One region of the Peribacillus sp. NPDC097295 genome, then DNA from elsewhere that is predicted to be linked to it. Evidence: riboswitches for the same ligand, from Rfam matches in the RefSeq annotation. Region 1 holds a riboswitch; each other region holds the start of a gene.
What was found. Region 1 has a riboswitch for S-adenosylmethionine ahead of ACIQXN_RS18800 (YezD family protein). Riboswitches for the same ligand answer to the same signal wherever they lie in the genome.
Positions count from the first base shown of each region.

Region 2: another riboswitch for S-adenosylmethionine. It lies ahead of ACIQXN_RS07300 (methionine biosynthesis PLP-dependent protein); the one in region 1 lies ahead of ACIQXN_RS18800 (YezD family protein).
Region 3: another riboswitch for S-adenosylmethionine. It lies ahead of mtnK (S-methyl-5-thioribose kinase); the one in region 1 lies ahead of ACIQXN_RS18800 (YezD family protein).

Region 1 is NZ_JBIWCW010000018.1:27,431-34,377, reverse strand. It holds gene pdxR (MocR-like pyridoxine biosynthesis transcription factor PdxR) at 1-606, opposite strand, end outside; gene pdxS (pyridoxal 5'-phosphate synthase lyase subunit PdxS) at 738-1,625, shown strand; gene pdxT (pyridoxal 5'-phosphate synthase glutaminase subunit PdxT) at 1,627-2,205, shown strand; gene ssuE (NADPH-dependent FMN reductase) at 2,432-2,965, shown strand; SAM riboswitch class I at 3,207-3,314, shown strand; gene ACIQXN_RS18800 (YezD family protein) at 3,516-3,632, shown strand; gene ACIQXN_RS18795 (phosphoadenylyl-sulfate reductase) at 3,793-4,509, shown strand; gene sat (sulfate adenylyltransferase) at 4,533-5,681, shown strand; gene cysC (adenylyl-sulfate kinase) at 5,711-6,310, shown strand; gene cobA (uroporphyrinogen-III C-methyltransferase) at 6,779-6,947, shown strand, end outside.
Region 2 is NZ_JBIWCW010000003.1:200,779-207,725, forward strand. It holds gene ACIQXN_RS07285 (ABC transporter ATP-binding protein) at 1-1,572, shown strand, start outside; gene ACIQXN_RS07290 (hypothetical protein) at 1,928-2,101, opposite strand; gene metC (cystathionine beta-lyase) at 2,159-3,340, opposite strand; gene ACIQXN_RS07300 (methionine biosynthesis PLP-dependent protein) at 3,337-4,449, opposite strand; SAM riboswitch class I at 4,534-4,648, opposite strand; gene fumC (class II fumarate hydratase) at 4,935-6,317, shown strand; gene ACIQXN_RS07310 (hypothetical protein) at 6,419-6,661, shown strand; gene ACIQXN_RS07315 (MFS transporter) at 6,834-6,947, shown strand, end outside.
Region 3 is NZ_JBIWCW010000004.1:23,297-30,243, reverse strand. It holds gene deoD (purine-nucleoside phosphorylase) at 167-871, shown strand; gene ACIQXN_RS08695 (lmo1851 family serine protease) at 1,141-2,598, shown strand; gene mtnA (S-methyl-5-thioribose-1-phosphate isomerase) at 2,766-3,812, opposite strand; gene mtnK (S-methyl-5-thioribose kinase) at 3,825-5,024, opposite strand; SAM riboswitch class I at 5,103-5,257, opposite strand; gene ACIQXN_RS08680 (carbon-nitrogen family hydrolase) at 5,333-6,115, opposite strand; gene ACIQXN_RS08675 (pyridoxal phosphate-dependent aminotransferase) at 6,216-6,947, shown strand, end outside.

The DNA of each region.
Region 1 (6,947 bases):
GTATCCAGGATCCTCAACGCCATAAACAGTTTTTTTATCAAAAAGAAGAATTAGTTGTTGCAGTAAAATCTCCAGACCAGCGCCTATGATGATTTGATCCGGCGCACATTGGACACCGCGTGAGTGGTACAGGTAGTGTGCTATTTCGCACCGTAACTCATACTCCCCTTGCGGATCTCCAAGTAAAAGAAGCTCTTGATGAGATTTGTCTATATTGTTTTTTATATATTTACGCCATTTTTCAAACGGGAAATTTTCTGTGTCAATCTGGCTGGGGTGAAAATGATACAGGAAATCCATGACGTTATTAACTGTCTTTGTTTCAGGAACATTCAACGGTTGTGTATATTCTAAATCCTCTGATGTTTGAATGTAATATCCTTTTCTTGCGATGACCTCAACATAGCCTTCAGCAGATAACTGTTCATAAGCGGCTTCGACTGTGTTTTGACTGATTTGGAGAAACTCCGCCAATTTTCTTTTTGAAGGGAGCTTTGTACCAAAGGGAAGCCGTCCTTCGATGACTTCTTTTTTTATATGTAAATATAACTGTTCATATAATGGTTCTTCGCCCATGCGATTTAAGTTGCATGCTAGCATATTCATTTTCTTCCGCCTTTATTCGTGATTGACTTCTGACCCTATAGTTTTTTGAAAAACTGATACTTTCAATGTGGTCAATTCTTTCTTATACTAATAAACAAATCAAAAAAATGCAAATATAAGGGGGAAGAACAATGGAAAAGTTAGTAGGAACCGACACTGTTAAAAGAGGAATGGCACAAATGCAAAAGGGTGGAGTCATTATGGATGTCGTGAATGCAGAGCAAGCAAGAATTGCCGAAGCAGCAGGAGCTGTCGCTGTTATGGCCCTTGAGAGGGTACCATCCGATATTCGTGCAGCAGGAGGAGTGGCAAGGATGGCCGATCCGAGAATCGTTGAGGAGGTTTTGGATGCCGTATCCATACCTGTCATGGCTAAAGCAAGAATTGGCCATATAGTTGAAGCAAGGATTTTAGAATCGATGGGGGTGGATTATATCGATGAAAGTGAAGTACTGACTCCGGCCGATGATGAATACCATATATTGAAAAGCGATTATACGGTACCTTTTGTATGTGGTTGCCGCGATTTAGGTGAAGCTAGCCGACGTATCGGAGAAGGGGCTTCCATGCTTCGAACTAAGGGGGAACCTGGAACTGGGAATATTGTCGAAGCTGTCCGGCATATGAGGAAAGTTCAGTCGCAAATTCGAAAAGTGAGTATGATGAGTGAGGATGAATTAATGACTGAAGCAAAAAATATTGGTGCTCCTTATGATGTTCTTAAAGAAATCAGGAGGACTGGTAAATTGCCTGTAGTCAACTTCGCCGCAGGTGGCATCGCGACTCCGGCTGATGCCGCACTGATGATGGAACTTGGAGCAGATGGTGTATTTGTCGGTTCAGGTATTTTCAAATCAGAGAATCCCGAAAAATTCGCAGCGGCCATCGTACAAGCAACTACATATTTTACCGATTATGAATTGATAGGAAAACTGTCAAAAGAATTGGGAAGCGCCATGAAAGGAATAGATATTTCTAAGTTAGCCCCAGCTGAGAGAATGCAGGAGCGTGGGTGGTAACATGATAACCATAGGAGTTTTAGGTTTACAGGGGGCTGTCGATGAACACATGATCCAAATCAGGTCAGTCGGTGAACACGCGGTTCTTGTAAAGAAGCCAGAGCAGTTAGGGGATATTGACGGCTTAATCATTCCGGGTGGGGAAAGTACCACAATGGGAAAACTGATGGATCATTACGGTTTCATGGACTCCATTACAGCATTTTATGAACAAAAGAAACCGATTTTTGGCACTTGTGCCGGCATGGTATTAGTTGCAAAGGAATTGGTTAGTTTGGAAGCACCTCATCTTGGGTTGATGGATATTTCCGTGAAAAGGAATGGATTCGGTCGGCAACGGGAAAGTTTTGAAGCACCACTACTTGTAAAAGGGATGGAAGATCCTTTTAAGGGGATCTTTATCAGAGCGCCCCTTGCAGTAAGGGTGGGTAAAAATGTGGAAGTATTAGCAAGGTATGACGAGAACATCGTCGCAGCTAGGCAAGAACATGTCCTTGTCAGTGCATTTCATCCAGAACTAGCAGGTGATAATCGGTTTATGCAACACTTTATTGATATGGTTAAAAATCCCGTGTATTAAGTTGAGGTGGGTTACACTGAGCTGTCCTAATAGGGCAGTTTTTTTTATAATGGATTAAAAGAATTTCAATTAAATATAAAGGCCAACCAATTCATTTGACTTTTTTCTGATTATTAAGATAATTAAATAAGGATTTCATAACTGGAAAGGAATCATACCTCAAGTATATATATCGCATTCCTGGGACCATGAGTTTTTTCTGGATAGATATAAGGAGGAATAAAAAATGAGCGAAATTGTAATTTTGTCAGGCAGTCCTGCTATACCTTCAAGGACAGATATCTTACTGAAATATATCGAGACATTAGTGGGAAAAGAGGGATTTACCACTGATTATTATTCTATTACGGAGTTTTCAGCAACCGATTTATTCCAAGGCCGCTATGACAGTGAAGATATTTTAATGGTGTCAGAAAAGATTAAGCGAGCTAACGGTATCATTATTGGTTCACCAGTCTATAAGGCATCGTATACAGGCGTGTTGAAAGCTTTAATCGATCTATTTCCCGAAGGTGCCTTTAAAGATAAGCCAGTGTTACCCATTATGATTGGAGGAAGCAACAGGCATTTATTAGCGATAGATTATGCTCTGAAACCATTAATTTCAATTTTGAAGGGTGAACCGATGCAGGGGTTATACTTTGTGGATAAGGAAGTTGATAAGCAGAATCCGTTAAGCCCCATTAGGGATGGAGAATTGCTGAATCGTACACAAAGCCAAGTAAAGGAATTCATAGAAGCCATTCAAAAAAGAATGTAATGGAGAAATACTAAGTACAGCTGTAATTTTCGTTTTTGTTATCCATAGATGACTATAGGCTTATTTATTTCAATCCTGTTTTGGAATAAATAAGCCTATATAATTAACGTAAGGAATAATGTAGCAAATGGGAATGATTTGTGTATAATAATAGCAGTTCATCCAAAATATTAAACCAAGTTAATTTATATGAAAACTCCATTGACAATGATTTGATATATGTTAATATTTAAAATAATAAAACTTATCCAGAGTGATGGATGGTTTTTACCCTTTTAAGTTCAGCAACCTGCAAGGTGTATATAAGGTGCCAACTCCAACAAAATGTCATCATTTTGGAAGATAAGGTAAATAAGTTTACCTTTTAATCTTTCCATTTTGGAAGGACTTTTCTTATTATGAAAAATAAATTTAACTGTTATGACTGTAATATTGATCGTATAAAATTTAGGAAAATTCATTTAACAAGCTGATCATCTTTGCGACAAGTCAGTCGACGAGTTTTCTTAAAGGAGGAATGGGCTTGGAAAAAGAAAATCAGCTGGGGGAAATATTTGAACGGCTGCAAGAAATGCTGAAAACGATGAAATATGGTTCGATAACACTTATCGTTCAGGATGGTAAGGTTATTCAGATGGAAAGAAACGAAAAAATGAGAATTAAATAAAGTGACTGCTGACTAGAAAAACTAGAGGCGGTTTTAACTGATATATAAGGTATTATTGGTTAAAACTGCTTTTTTTCTTATATTATAATACAATGATGTGTCATGGGTTATAACAGATACCTGATGGATCATAAGGTAATTTGTTAGAGGGGGTATAGAATTGGCAGAACTATTAAACTATGAAACCATCGATACAGCTGTACTACCTTCATTTCCAGAAGACAGTGAGACAAAAGGAGCTCTAGAAGTACTCGAATGGGCAAATTCCGAGTATGCTGATAAGCTCATTTATGCTTGTAGTTTTGGTATTGAAGGAATTGTTTTGACAGACCTGCTGGCAAAGGTCAATCCTGCAGCCAAAATCGTTTTTTTAGATACTGATGTTCATTTTACAGAAACATACCAATTAATCGAACAAGTAAAAAAGCGTTATCCACAGCTGTCCATCGAATTGAAGAAACCGGAATTGACATTAGAAGAACAAGCCGCTGAATTCGGTGATGAGTTATGGGTCCATGATTCGAATAAATGCTGTAACATCCGCAAAATTACGCCTCTCACAGAAGTACTTTCAACGGCGACCGCCTGGCTTTCTGGACTTCGTAGGGAACAATCAGAAACAAGGGCATTGACCGAATATATAAATAAAGATAATAAATTCAAATCGATAAAAATTTGCCCGCTCATACATTGGACATGGAAAGATGTCTGGCGGTATGCACATAAAAACGGCTTACCATATAATGTGCTTCATGATAATGGGTACCCAAGTATTGGTTGTAAGACATGCACTGCACCTGCTATCAATGCCGAGGATCTTCGTTCAGGACGTTGGCAAGGTGCGCAAAAAACGGAATGTGGATTACATTTATCTTAAAAAATTATCAGGGGGAAATTAACGTGACTAATAGCTTGCCGCACGGAGGAACATTAATCAACCGTTTTGAACCAGACTATGATTTGTCTAATATTGAAAAATCAGTGGAGATAGATGAAATTGCCCTAAGTGACTTGGAACTTATCGGGACGGGTGCCTACAGTCCCATCGAAGGATTCTTTACGAAAGAGGACTATCATTCAGTGGTAAAGGACATGCGCCTTAGCAGCGAACATGTCTGGAGCATTCCTATTACATTACCTCTAGCTGATGATATCGCAAATGCCCTTACTATAGGGGAAAAAGTAAAGTTGACCCACGAAGGACAAATTTATGGAGTCTTGATGATTTCCGATATCTTCATTCCTGATAAGCAATTGGAAGCAACTCTGGTCTATCAAACGGATGATGAGAACCATCCAGGTGTAAAAAACCTATATAACCGTGGCAATGTTTATGTGGGTGGGGAAATCAAACTTGTCAAACGAATCGAGCGTCCATTATTCGAGGATCATTATTTAGATCCGATTGAGACACGTAAGGCATTTGAAGATAAAGGTTGGAAAACGGTCGTTGGATTCCAAACTAGAAATCCTGTTCACCGTGCACATGAATATATTCAAAAGACAGCACTGGAGATAGTAGACGGATTATTCTTAAATCCATTGGTTGGTGCCACCAAATCCGATGACATCCCTGCTGACGTTCGGATGGATAGCTATAAAGTATTACTTGAAAAGTATTATCCTAAAGAGCGTGTCTCACTCGCAGTATTCCCTGCTGCGATGCGTTATGCAGGACCCAGGGAAGCGATATTCCATGCTATGGTTCGTAAAAACTACGGATGCACTCACTTTATTGTCGGTCGTGACCATGCTGGAGTCGGCGATTATTATGGAACGTATGATGCACAAAAAATCTTCAGTAATTTTACTGCTGATGAGTTAGGGATTACATTGTTATTCTTTGAACATAGCTTCTATTGTAAAACATGTGGAAATATGGCTTCTGCAAAGACATGTCCACATGGCAAAGAAGATCATGTTATCCTTTCAGGTACGAAAGTTAGGGAAATGCTGCGAAACGGAGAAATCCCGCCAGCCACATTCAGCCGCAAAGAAGTAATCGAAGTGTTAATAGAAGGGCTTAAAAAGAATGAGGTATATAACTAAATGTAGTAAACAATTAAAGGAGGATCTTAATGAGTAAAAGTAGCAATGTAACTTGGCATGAATCGTCTTTATCTAAGGAACTGCGCCGTAAGCAAAACGGACATGAGAGTACCGTGTTATGGTTTACCGGACTTTCAGGATCTGGAAAATCAACGATTGCCAATGCTGTAGCAAAAGAGCTATATAATCGGAATATTCGTAGTTATGTTTTGGATGGGGATAACATTCGTCATGGACTCAATAAAGATTTAGGCTTCTCTGAGGATGACCGCACGGAGAATATTAGACGCATTGGGGAAGTTTCCAAGCTTTTCGTTGATAGTGGACAGTTCGTATTAACGGCATTTATATCACCTTTTCGGGCAGATCGTCAAATCGTTCGCGACCTGCTTGAAGAAGGCGAGTTTATTGAGGTGTACCTAAAATGTCCGCTTGAAGAATGCGAAGTTCGTGATCCAAAAGGTCTTTACGACAAGGCACGTAAAGGTATCATTAAAGATTTCACTGGAATCGATTCTCCATATGAAGAACCTGAACATCCTGAAATCGTTTTGGAATCCGATCAGTATAGCATAGAAGAGTGCGTCGAACAGGTTATAGACTATTTGACCACAAAGAGAGCGATATAACTTAGGGAAAAGGATTGGGCGGCAACCTGTACTTGCCTATAATATATTGGACGATTGCAGATTATGCGTTAATGTTACTTCTATTCCATTCCTAAACTAGAAATAGATGTGTTCAATGAGCAGGCTTAATATACAACGGTAAAGAAGCTTGCTATTGTATGATGCGGGCTTTAAAGTCCATGTGAAATTTCACATAGGGCCAACAGATTACCTTGTAAATATTACGGTAGATAAATAAACGGTGATTCTTATTCTGTTTAAAGTTACAATCAAGTATGAATACATCGCATCAACATTATCTCTGAAACAGATGAAATGTTCTCCAGAACGTTGATATCAACCTGAAAATCATATCCGGAAAATGCCGACCATTACTGAATCATTATAGAAAAGAAAAATATTAAAAATGGAGCATGTTTCGTTTAAGCTGATTTTGAAACAATACTCTTAGGGAAAGGCGGATTGCAAATGGGGAAAGTGTATCTAGTAGGAGCCGGTCCCGGAGATCCAGATTTAATTACAGTAAAAGGATTGAGATGCATTCAAGAAGCGGATGTAATTTTATATGATCGCCTTGTCAACAAAGAATTGTTGGCATATGCAAAAGAAGGAGTCGAATTGATTAATTGTGGGAAAT
Region 2 (6,947 bases), on a different contig from region 1:
GGACTCGTCGCCTTTTATTTCGGTTTAGTCCTTATTTCTTCCATTTTTCAATACGGACAGAGCTTTTACTTACAAAAAGCGGCCAATCGGATTATCCAGCGGATGAGGAATGATATTTTCACTCATATTTCCCGTTTACCCATCCGCTTTTTTGATAATATGCCTGCGGGTAAGGTAGTCGCAAGAGTCACGAATGATACTGAGGCCATTCGAGAACTATATGTAACCGTTCTAGCCAACTTCTTTTCGAGCACAATCAATATCATCGGCGTTCTCATCGCTTTGTATATTTTGGATGCACGTGCTGGTCTCATGGGCCTAGTGCTCATTCCCATCATCATAGTCTGGACGAAGGTGTATCGGAAATTCGCCTCGAAATATAACCATATCATTCGGGAGCGTATCAGTGATATTAACGGAATGATTAATGAATCGATTTCTGGGATGAATATCATTCAAGCGTTCAGTCGTGAAAAGGAGACGAAGCAGTCATTTGAAGCATTGAATCGAGATCATTTTTCTTATCAAAACAAGATGCTACATTTAAACTCCTTGACGGGCGGAAACTTGGTCGGTGTCATCAAGGGTGTCGCACTCATCCTATTCGTTTGGTATTTTGGTGGCATGTCGCTCACGGCAACTTCTGCCGTTTCGCTTGGGATGATGTATGCGATCGTCGATTTAATCAGTCGCCTGCTCCATCCACTACATGGAATTGTCAATCAGTTCGCCAACCTGGAACAGGCCCTAGTTGCGGGGGAAAGGGCTTTTAGCTTGTTGGAAGAACCTGGGGTTCAAGTCAGTGATCGAAACATCTCTAGATATAAAGGAAATGTAGTATTCGAAAATGTTTCGTTTGGCTATAAGGATAATGAATATGTTTTAAAGGATATATCATTTTCCGCTAGTCCGGGAGAAACGGTCGCATTGGTGGGTCATACTGGTTCAGGGAAAAGCTCCATCATGAATCTGCTGTTCCGTTTCTATGATACCAATGAGGGATCCATCAAGATTGATGGCATGGATATATTGGATATCCCCCATCAAACCTTAAGGGAACACATGGGGATTGTCCTTCAGGACCCTTATTTATTCACAGGCACGATTGCAACGAATATCAGCCTCGGCCAAGAAAGAATCACCAGGGCTACTATAGAAAAAGCATTAAAGGATGTTGGCGGGGATAAAGTATTGCAGCATTTGCCATTAGGGCTTGATGAACCTGTGATTGAAAAAGGGGGGACATTGTCTTCAGGACAGCGGCAGCTCATTTCCTTCGCTCGCGCCCTGGCATTCGATCCGGCGATTTTGATACTGGACGAAGCAACGGCAAGCATCGATACAGAAACGGAATCCATTATCCAAAAAGGCATGGAGGTGTTGAAAAAAGGAAGGACGACATTCATCATCGCGCACCGACTGTCGACGATCAAGAACGCCGACCAGATCCTCGTATTGGATAAAGGACGGATTGTGGAGCAGGGGACACATGAAGAACTAATGGAACAAAAAGGGAAATACTATCAAATGTATGAACTCCAGGCAGGAACTCATAAGGGGATGGCTGGATAGCCATTTTAAATTTTAAATAGTGAGAGGCAGAAACGTTGCATGAAGAACGTTTCTGCCTCTTTTCATGTATATGGGATATGTTCCTATTGTTAGAGGGGAAATTGCGAAAGCAAGGGCATGAACAAGATTGAATTGGATTATTGGGTCGATAACGAAGTCACTAAGTCCTTATATAAAAGGCTTTGTTCTAATAGACTGTTATTTTTCACAAGGAATATTGAAAAACTTCATATGGTTGACTGGAGCGGAAGTGCGAGACTCCTGCGGGATCAGTGGGACAGGTGAGACCCCACAGGCGTTTACGCCGAGGAGGCTCACCGCCCACCCCGCGGAAAGCGAGCAACTGAAGCGGAAATCAACCACTCGCAACACTTAAGGTTTCTTTAACGATGATTTTTCGAAAGCAAGCTTTTATTTCCTCATCATTGTATGCTTTAAAATACTCAGGGTATAAATTTGCATGTAAATCGTGAACGGTTTTATTCAATTTGGCAACTAATTCAAAATCATTTGTTTGACGAATATGCATCCCTTTTTCTCCTATCCTCATATGTAACCATGATGAAAATTTCCTAGACCCGTTCTCCTATTTTGTAGTAACAGTCTGTCTTTCTGCACTTTTCTTTAGGGCTAAATCAAAGTCCTTGATCAAATCATCCGGATTTTCCAGACCGACGGACAGGCGCAACAAGCTGTTCGTAATGCCACGTTTTTCCCTTTCAGCAACAGGCATGGCCGCATGGGACATTTTGGCCGGGTAAGATAAAATCGATTCGACTGCCCCAAGGCTTACGGCAAAAACGGGAAGCTCGACATGGTTCACGAACGAGCGGAAGGTTTCTTCGCTTTCCAATTCGAATGATAAAACAGCCCCCGCACCAGTTGCTTGATTTTCCTGGATGCTGTGTTGTGGATGGTCGGCAAGACCTGGATAATAGACCTTTGACACTAACTGATGCTGTTTTAAGTATTCCGCAATCTTCTCGGCCCCTTTTTGGGAGTGTTCCATCCGAACTGATAAGGTTTTCAGGCCTCTCATCACAAGCCAGGCATCCTGGACGCCAAGCACCGCTCCGAAAGAGTTTTGGAGGGACCCAAGTCTATCGGCGAGTTCCGGATCCTTTACGACGGCAAGACCTGCTACGACATCACTATGTCCAGACAAAAATTTCGTCGCACTGTGCAGGACCACATCTGCACCGAGGTTTAGCGGTTTTTGCAGGGCGGGCGTCAAGAACGTATTGTCAACAAAGCTCCAAGCACCTATGCTTTTGGCGATATCACATACGGCTTTAATGTCGGTCACCTTAAGTAAAGGATTGGAAGGCGTTTCGATATAGAGTGCTCGCGTATTTGGCTGGATGGCTGCTTTTACACTCTCAAGATCCGTCATATCCACGAAGGTATGCTCGATGTTGAAACGGGTCAGCACGGTTGTTACCATTCGGAATGTGCCCCCGTATACATCTTCAGAGATGACGATATGGTCACCGGCAGAGAGCAGGAGGAAAGCCGTTGAAATGGCAGCCATCCCGGATGAAAAAGCAAATCCGCGCGTGCCTTCTTCCAGTTCCGCAATGATGTCTTCCAGTGCTTCTCGCGTCGGGTTCCCGCTCCGGCTGTAATCGTATTTGCCGAATTGATCAATGTCCGTTTGATGAAACGTGGAAGCATGTTGGATCGGAACACTCACCCCGCCTGTCGTTGGATCGAATTTATGTTGGTTGTGTAGTAATTTGGTTTCAAAACTGAATTCTTGATTTGTCATCGTATTGCCTCCTTTTTTACTTGAGAAAATGCCTGCTGCAGGTCTTCGATTAAATCTCCGCTGTCCTCGATGCCGACAGAGAATCGAAGGAGTCGATTGCAGACTCCATTTGCCGTTCTGACTTCAAGAGGCATATCGGCATGTGTCTGTGTCGCCGGATACGTGATGAAGCTTTCGACGCCTCCAAGGCTCTCGGCAAATGAAATCAATGAAAGGGACTGTAGAAATGGGTTGACCACTGCCTCATCATTGACCCGGAATGAAATCATGCCGCCACGACCTGGATAGAGAACATCCGTTACACATTCATGTTCCATTAAATAATCGACCATGATCTTGGCATTCTTTTCGTGACGCTCCATTCTTAGTGCCAAGGTTTTCATCCCGCGCATCAACAGCCAGGAATCAAACGGACTCAATACTGCGCCCATTCCATTATGGTGGAAGGCAAGGGACTCACATAATTCAGCACCTTTTGCCACAATCAAACCGGCCAACACATCATTATGGCCGCCAAGATATTTTGTTGCGCTGTGAATCACGATGTCGGCACCAAGCAAGAGGGGCTGTTGGATAATCGGTGTGTAGAAAGTGTTGTCAACAATCAAAAGTAAATTGTATTGTTTGGCAAGAGCGGAAACAGCGGCGATGTCTGTTTGTTGCATAAGAGGATTTGTGGGAGTTTCAATGAAGATGGCCTTTGTTTGAGAGGTGATCGCTTTTTCGATATCCTCTATGCAACATGTATTGACATATTCGCATTGTAGCCCCCATTTTTTAAAGCCATGCTCTAATAAACGATATGTACCGCCGTATAAATCTTCGCTACTGATCCACGCATCCCCTGATTTAAATAAGGAAAGGATGGTCGCAATGGCAGCCATTCCCGAGCTACATGCATATCCTTGATCGCCATGTTCAAGTTTGGCGATCGATTGCTCCAAAAGCTGACGTGTCGGGTTTCCTGTTCGCGTGTAATCAAAACCTGTTGATTGACCAATTCCCTCATGGCGGAAAGCCGTCGAGAAGTAAACGGGTGGATTGACCGTTCCCGTAGCCGTTTCACTGCGGTTCCCAAGCTGAGCAAGATAGGTTTCTGTTTTGTACATAATTTTCACGTCTCCTTTTATTTAAATAAAATAAAAAAAGTCTTCTTTAAGAAGAAGACTTGAATAAGTAGGATAGAGTCATTCTTCTTATCTTCCAAGTTACACAAACTTGTGGAATTAGCACCTTTTCATTGGCTGGAAACAAATGAAGGTTGCTGAGGTGTCATAGGGCCATTCCCTCTACCTCTCTCGATAAGAGTTTAGATTATTCAATTTCTTTTGAATTTACTATATATATAAAATTATGTCAAGGGCATTCATTATCGTTGCAGGAAATAGAAGATGAATGATTTTTATCTAGAATTAGAGGGAGGGATTCTGATTAAAGTGATTTTTCTGAAGAAAAAGGTCGGATTTGTTCTGTTTTTTTTGCTTTAAAATAATAAAATTTGTACAATATAGAGGGGATTCATATAAAAAGTCATTATTCATTGCATATACATAACCGTTTCTTAATGGATAGTGCGAACATAGGGGGAGAAGACATGGAATACAGAATCGAACGAGATACGATGGGTGAAGTGAAAGTTCCTGCCGATAAGTATTGGGGTGCACAAACAGAAAGAAGCCGTAACAACTTCAAGATTGGTTATGAAAAAATGCCGATTGAATTAGTTCATGCGTTTGCTTACGTAAAACAAGCGGCAGCTAAAGTAAACTTTGAATTGGGCGATCTTTCCGAAGTGAAAAAGGATGCCATCGTGAAGATTTGTGGTGAAATTCTTGAAGGTACGCTTGATGAACATTTCCCACTAGTGGTCTGGCAAACCGGGAGCGGTACGCAAAGTAATATGAACGTGAATGAAGTGGTCGCTAACAAAGGGAACGAATGGTTGAAAGAAAACGGTGAAACTGAAATGCTTCACCCGAATGATGATGTGAACAAAGCACAAAGCTCTAATGATACATTCCCAACAGCCATGCATATCGCAGCTTACATGGAAGTGGCTGAAAAATTAGTACCGGCGATTAAAGTGCTACGTGATACATTCGCAGCCAAGGAAAAAGAATTCTGGGATGTTGTGAAAATTGGCCGTACCCATCTTCAAGATGCGACACCACTAACTCTAGGTCAAGAAATTTCCGGTTGGAGAGCTATGCTTGATAAAGATTTGGAGATGATCGAAGAGAGCAGCCAAAAATTATTGAACTTGGCATTGGGTGGTACGGCTGTAGGGACTGGAATCAATACGAAAAAAGAATTCCCGGCACTTTCGGCTAAACAAATTGCAGCCGATACAGGGCATTCATTTGTCACATCGGATAATAAATTCCATGCTTTAACAAGCCATAACGAAATTGTTTATGCACATGGTGCTCTTAAAGCGTTGGCTGCTGATTTAATGAAGATTGCCAATGATGTTAGATGGCTAGCGAGTGGCCCAAGAAGCGGAATCGGTGAGATCGCCATCCCTGAAAACGAGCCAGGTAGCTCCATCATGCCAGGGAAAGTGAACCCGACACAATGTGAAGCCATAACAATGATCGCTACACAAGTTGTCGGCAACGATGCAACAATCGGTTTTGCAGCAAGCCAAGGAAACTTCGAGTTGAACGTTTTCAAACCGGTCATCATTTACAACTTCCTGCAAACGGTGAAATTATTGACGGATGGTATTCATTCCTTCAACGATCACTGTGCAGTGGGAATTACGGCGAATGAAGTTCAAATCAAAGAAAATGTGGAGCGTTCTCTTATGCTCGTAACAGCATTGAACCCGCATATCGGCTATGAAAAAGCGGCTAAAATCGCAAAAACTGCATTCAACGACAACTCCACTTTAAAAGAAGCGGCGTTGAAACTTGAATTCTTGACGGAAGATGAATTCAAAGCATGGGTGGATCCTGCTAACATGGTCAATAAATAAGAGATTTTTCGCCCTTCCTTGCATGTGGAAGGGCGTTTTAATGTGTTAAAATGAAAGAATATACCAATACTTAGAATAGATATAGAACAGGAGGAAATGCCATGTCTTTATGCCCGCTATGCAATGGTCTTAGAAAAATGCATTTGGAATGCCCGAAATGCAGCAGTGACCTTGAAGATCAAGGGAAATTCATGGATTATGCCGACGATTACAGTGCTTATATGGATATCGATACATTGAAAAAAAATGACGGCTTTCCCGAATCCCTTCAAAAGGGACAATGCCCGCATATCATGAAATGTCCAAAATGTGGTCATGATGAAGTAATCCTTGTTCAGGAATAAGGTTGAGACAATAGAATAAACCTTAAAAGAGACTCATTCGTAAAACTCCTTTTTATGAATGAGCCTTTTTATTTTTCCGTACATTTGAATATATGTAGTAGAGAGAAGTGAAAGGTAGTCCAACCATACAGTGTTTACAAGTCATCATACATAGAGAACGGAGGTGGCACTCTTGGCCATGCTTTTATTGATTATGATTTACTTGGCTTTCATAAGCCTGGGGCTTCCAGATTCCTTGTTGGGTGCGGCCTGGCCGGTCATGCAGACCGATTTTGCTCAGCCTTTG
Region 3 (6,947 bases), on a different contig from region 1:
TTCCGCCGTTTTGTTGCGGTCTTACATATAATTTCGAAAGATGAAATATCCTATTTTCTTTCTTCCATCGTTAAACAAAAAAGTTCTGTTTTCCTTACAAGGGGTTGGTATGTTATAGTAATTGGGAATGTCATTTCAACCACTAGTCAAGGAGGGAATTTTAATAATGAGCGTACATATTGGTGCTAAAGAAAATGAAATAGCAGAAACGGTTTTACTTCCTGGAGATCCGTTACGTGCAAAATATATCGCAGAAACATTTTTAGAGGATGCTAAATTATACAATGAAGTTAGAAACATGTTTGGTTATACAGGTACATATAAAGGGAAACGTATTTCCGTTCAAGGTACAGGAATGGGAGTCCCTTCTATTTCGATCTATGTTAATGAACTGATGAGTAGCTATAATGTGCAAAAACTTATCCGTGTCGGTACTGCAGGTGCCATTCAAAAAGATGTGAAGGTCCGAGATGTAATCTTGGCAATGAGTGCTTCAACAGATTCACAAATGAATCGGATGACATTCGGTGGCGTTGATTATGCTCCTACAGCGGATTTTGATTTGCTTAAAAACGCATATGATGCAGGACTGATGAAAGGCTTGCAATTAAAGGTCGGTAACGTGTTTACGGCAGATCAATTTTATAATGATAATAGTGAATTGGAAAAATGGGCGAAGTACCAAATCCTAGCTATAGAAATGGAATCGGCTGCATTATATACACTCGCTGCTAAGTTTGGTCGTAAAGCCCTATCCGTTTTAACGATTTCCGATCATCTATTAACAGGTGAGGAAACCACTTCCGAGGAGCGCCAAACAACATTTAACGAAATGATTGAAGTATCATTAGAAGCAGCCATTAAAGAGTGATTATAAGCTTTAATTATTTACGGGTGACCAGGATTAAATGAGACTAAGATAGTTATTTAGTTTTTTACTTAATCCTTGGTGTCCGTATTTTTTGCACTTACATAGAATAAAAGTGTGGAAAGTCCATCATGATATTTTATTGAATTAAAGGAATAAAGCGAACGATTACATAAAATTTGATAACTAAAGTTTTTCGAATGGCAAGAAAGCTGTTAAAATAGGTTGTATTAATTTATATTGTCATGAAGAATGAAAGTGGTGAAGCTTCAGTGGAAGAAGAAAATCGACAACAGCCCAAAGATGAAGGGAAATATGTGAAAATAAAGAAGTTTACATTTATTATGGGAGTTTTCTTACTCATATTTTTAACCGCAGGAATTACAACTATTGCGTTGACCTTTGGAGATGAAAAAGTAGAGTCACTAGCACCGAATAATCATTCTGAATTTGAAAAGCTGTATTCTACATACGATAAGATAAAAGATGACTACTATCAAGAAATCGATGAGAACACACTGGTGGACGGAGCAATAAATGGGATGATTGAATCGTTGGATGATCCTTATTCCTCTTATATGGATGAAAAGGAAGCATCAAGCTTTCATGAGAGTATCTCATCTTCCTTTGAAGGGATCGGTGCCGAGATTCAAGAAAAAGATGGACAAATCATGGTGGTCTCCCCAATTAAAGGATCACCGGCAGAAGAAGCAGGGGTCAGGCCTAATGACATCATACTTAGTGTCAATGGCAAAAACCTTGAGGGTTTAAGCTCATCGGAAGCTGTTTTGAAAATTAGAGGTAAAAAGGGAACGAAGGTAGAGCTTTCTATCTCAAGAGTCGGTGAAAAGGGACCGATTTCCTTATCCATTAAGCGTGATACAATTCCGATTGAAACGGTTTATTCGGAAATGCTTGAGAGTGGAATCGCCAAAGTCCAGGTTACAAGTTTTTCTGAGCATACGGTTGAAGAGTTAAATAAAGCTCTGGAAGATATGAATAAAAAAGAAATGAAAGGCCTTATATTGGACTTGCGTGGCAACCCGGGTGGATTGCTTGACCAAGCCATAGCAATGGCAAACTTATTTATCCCGAATGGAGAAGTAATTCTTCAGGTCGAGAATCGAAATGGAAAAAAAGAAGTTTATAAATCGCAAAATAATGGAGAAATGAAATTACCTGTGGTCGTGTTGATCGATGATGGCAGTGCCAGTGCATCTGAAATCGTTGCTGCTGCTGTAAGTGAATCGGCGGATATTCAGTTAATAGGAACAAAGTCATTTGGGAAAGGTACTGTACAAAAAGCCGAAGACTTTGAGGATGGTTCCAATTTTAAATATACTGCACAAAAATGGTTGACTCCAGAAGGTAATTGGATTCATAAAAAAGGAATACAGCCAGATATCAAAGTGAAACTTCCTGAATATGCTACTCTTCCATATATCTCGCCGGATAAAGCGTTGAAAGTGTCTGATTCATCGAGTGAAGTGGAAGCTGCTGAAAAAATGTTGAAAGAAGCGGGTTATAAACCAGGAAAAGTGGATAATTACTTTGATGAAGATACAAAATTAGCGGTCAAAGAATTCCAAAGCGATCATAAAATCAAAGAGACAGGTGTCATTAAAGACGACACAACCGTTAAATTGATGGAAGTTATCAGGGATAAAATCCTTGAAAATGATACTCAAGTGAAAAAAGCGGTGGAAGTTTTAAAAAAGGAAATTAAATAATCTGTTTTACAATGGCCTGTCAGCAGTTTTCGCTGATAGGCCATTTTTTCGTTATGGGAACGAACCGTATTAATATCTACCAAAAAGAACCTCGGCAGAATAAATATAAAAAAATAAAACAGACTTCGTTAATAAGTCTGTTTTGATATATCAGTTTATAAATAGATTCACTTAACAAATAGAGGGATATTGTTCCTGTAATCGGGTGTTATGATTCCGTTTTCGGTAATGATGCTTGTTATAAGTGAATTCGGTGTGACATCAAAGGCAGGATTGAATGTCTTTACATTTTCAGGAGCAATCCTGACTCCTTGTATGGAAGTGATTTCATCCCCATTTCGTTCTTCGATAGGGATGGAGTTTCCCGATTCAAGAGATGAATCGAACGTGCTCGATGGTGCGGCTACATAGAAGGGGATATCATAATGTTTAGCTAAAATTGCTAAACCTAATGTTCCAATCTTATTGGCAGTATCACCGTTTGCCGCTATACGGTCAGCGCCGACGATGATGGCTCCAATTTTTTTCTGCAAAATGGTATGAGCAGCCATATTATCTGAGATTAAAGTAACATCGACACCTGCCTGCATGAGTTCCCATGCGGTAAGCCGCGCCCCTTGCAGGACAGGCCTGGTTTCACAGGCATAAACCTTTATGGGCAAGGACCTCTCCCTGGCTAGATGAAAGGGTGCAAGCGCTGTTCCGTACCGTGCCGTGGCAATGCCCCCGGCATTACAATGGGTTAAGATAGAGTCACCTTCGTTGAATAAGGATAGCCCGTATTCACCTATTTTTCGGCACATCTCTTCATCCTCTGTAAAGATCGTTTTTGCCTCTGAAACAAGGGCACTTTTGGCTGCCGGTATGCTTTTGGCTGCTTGTAGAGTTTTCTCCATTCTTTTTAGTGCCCAAAAAAGGTTGACCGCTGTAGGTCTTGAAGAAGCAAGTTTCGTAATATGCTTCATGACATTTTGTTTGAATTGCCATAATTCCGTAGTATTTTCTTGGGTCGCACCAAGAGCTACGCCATATGCTGCAGTGATACCGATGGCCGGGGCACCGCGGACTTTCAAGGTTAAGATGCTGTCATAAACATCTTTAACCGTATAAAGTTCAATGAATTCTGTTTTTGAAGGTAAGGCCTGTTGATTCAACAAGGTAATATGGGTATCTTTCCATTGGACGGAAAGGGGTAATGGTATTGTAGTTGTCATATGTATTTCTCCTTATAATGTTGAATATGAAGCTAGTGTATACTGCTTTACGATTTCATTTACTGTTGGAATATTCAGTTCTTTTCGATTCTTGATTAAATAGGCACCGACTTTCAAGGTGGCCGTTTTAGCTGCAATTCTAGTTTCTTTATTCTCGATGCCATTTAAATCAGCAACATGAGATAAACCGATGGTTCTCCGGATCAGTTCACAGCCAGCAAAGCCATATGCATCACTTTTGAATTTGGTAAGTACATAAGAAAGATAACCATCAACCTTACTGTACGGGCTTTTGTTATCCGAATTCCAAAGAGCCGTATATGTTTCTTCAAACGTATCCAAAAATTCCTGAAGATATGTAAAGATTTCTTCCTTTTCAGCAGCGGGGCGTGTAATGGCTTGGAAGAGAAGATTCGCAATGTATTGGCCAAGGTCAAATCCAACAGGACCATAAAAAGCGAATTCAGGGTCAATCACCTTTGTTTCTATATCGCTTGCAAAAATACTTCCTGTATGTAAGTCGCCATGAAGGAGGGCTTCCTGTTCGGATTCAAAACACTGTTTTAACTTAGCTACTTCAAGTATCAGTTCAGCATCATTCCAGATGGTCTGGGCAGCCACCTTTAACTCAAGCTCGAACTCACCTGGATGCTCCTCAAAAAAAGGATCGGTAAAAATGAAGACCTCAGTAATTTTACAGAGTTCAGGATTCGTGAAGTTTCGCGCAACCTCTTTTTTCGCTGACGGTTCCAGATGAAAATCTGACGTATAAAAGGCGGTCTTAGCGACAAATTCACCGATATGTTTAGATAATAATGGGAAATGATTGCCATCGATTAATCCAGTCCGGGCAATTTTCAAATGTGATAGATCTTCCATGATGGTGATGGCAAGCTGTTCATCAGAATAATAGACCTTTGGGACAAATTCAGGACAATAGCTTCCAAATTGGATGAGTGCATTAGCTTCGATTGCGGCTCTTTTTAAAGTCAATGGCCAGCTTTCGCCAAGGACCTTTGCATAAGGAACTGCTTGTTTGATGATGACTCCTTTATTGGTGTCGGGATTGGTAACGTGAAAAACATAATTCAAATTTCCATCACCGATTTCATTACATTGGAGTGAGTCATTTGTATGGATTAGGCCAAGTTTTTTTGTCAGGGCGATTGCCGTTTCGTTGGTCAAAAGTTTGAAATTCGATGGTTGAGTCATTTCGTTCCCTCCAGTTCTTTGAATATAATGTAAAAAGCCTCTTTCATATAGAAAGAGGCAGAAGTTTTATCTTCGGACCTCTCATCTCCCAGAAAGTAATCTTTTCTGGTGGAATTAGCACCGTGCCCTGTGGATTTGAATCCGGCGGAATTTCCGCCCCATTTCACAATGGAATTACAGTCGGTTGCTGGGCTTCATAGGGCCTTTATCCCTCAGCCTGCTCTTGATAAGAGTATTGTTTTTATTTTCAGAAATATTAATCTTCGATAGAATGATATCAATATTTTAAATAGTTTGTCAACGTAAAATTAATAATATTCAGGACGACGGTCTTCAAATACGGGGATTTTACTCCTTGCCTCTGTCACTTTGACCAAATCAAGGGTGCCCAGTAGTATTTCCTTTTCTTCTCCTGCTTCGCAAATGATATCTCCCCATGGATCAATGATCATGGAATGTCCGGCAAATACATTATTGGGATCGGATCCAGATCGATTCACAGCGACAACGAAGGCTTGATTTTCGATTGCCCTACTGATTAACAGTGACCTCCAATGACTGAGTCTCGTTTTTGGCCACTCAGCTGATATGAATAAAATCTCCGCACCGCGTACCGTATGGGCCCGCTGCCATTCCGGGAAACGGATATCATAACAAATGAATCCTGCACAAACTTTTTCATCAAGGGTAAATAAGCCATCTCTTTCACCAGGTTGTAAGTAATGGTGTTCATCCATCAATTGAAACAGGTGGAGCTTATCGTAGTCTTTTAGGAGATTCCCGTCCTTATCGATGATTAGCATGGTGTTATAGATACCTTCCGTGGTTTTTTTGGCAATCGAACCACCAACAAGGTGAATGCGGTGTTTTTTTGCAAGGTTTTTTAGGAAGGTAATGGTTCGTTCCGCTTCTTCGTCTGCGATTTCTTCTAATCTAGTTAAGTCATAGCCAGTTGTCCATAGCTCCGGCAACATGACGATATCGGGCTTAGATTGTGAGGCTTTTTCAATCCATTGTTCTGCCACCTGATAATTAATATCTGGCTGACCATAGGCAATATCCATTTGTAGACAGGAAATTTTCCATTTCATCATTTTATTCCCCCATATGTAAAAAAGAACTTTACAAGATTATGATAACCATATATCATTTGTGACTATAATTTCAAGAAATTTCAGAGAAGGTGTAAAAATGGTACAATTCGAAAAATCCAGACTGCTTCAGGAGCTTCCCAAGCAATTTTTTGCTTCTTTAGTTGAGAAAGTAAATAAAATAACGGCGCAAGGACATGATGTCATTAACCTTGGTCAGGGAAATCCAGATCAACCGACTCCTGGTCATATTGTGCAAAAACTGCAGACAGCGGCAGAAAATAGCATGAATCACAAATATTCTCCTTTCCGCGGCCATCAATATTTAAAAGAAGCTGCGGCTCTCTTTTACGAACGTGAATATGGCGTCAAGCTAGACGCTAAAGCGGAAGTGGCGATTCTATTTGGTGGAAAGGCTGGCCTGGTGGAATTACCGCAGTGCTTGCTGAATCCAGGCGATACAATTTTAGTGCCTGATCCTGGCTATCCCGATTATTTATCAGGAGTGACCTTAGCACAGGCTAAAACGGAAATTATGCCTTTGACGCAAGAAAATGATTTTCTCCCCAATTACAGGGAAATAGATAATGAAATCTTTGAAAAAGCCAAAATGATGTTTTTGAATTATCCGAATAATCCTACTGGTGCTTCGGCAACAGAAGAGTTTTTTGAAGAAACCGTGAGAAGGGCCAAAGAACACTCGATCTGTGTGGTTCATGATTTTGCATACGGTGCAATTGGGTTTGATGGAAAAAAACCGGTAAGTTTCCTCCAGGTAGAAGGAGCGAAAGAAGTCGGAGTAGAAATCTATACTCTATCTAAAACCTATAAT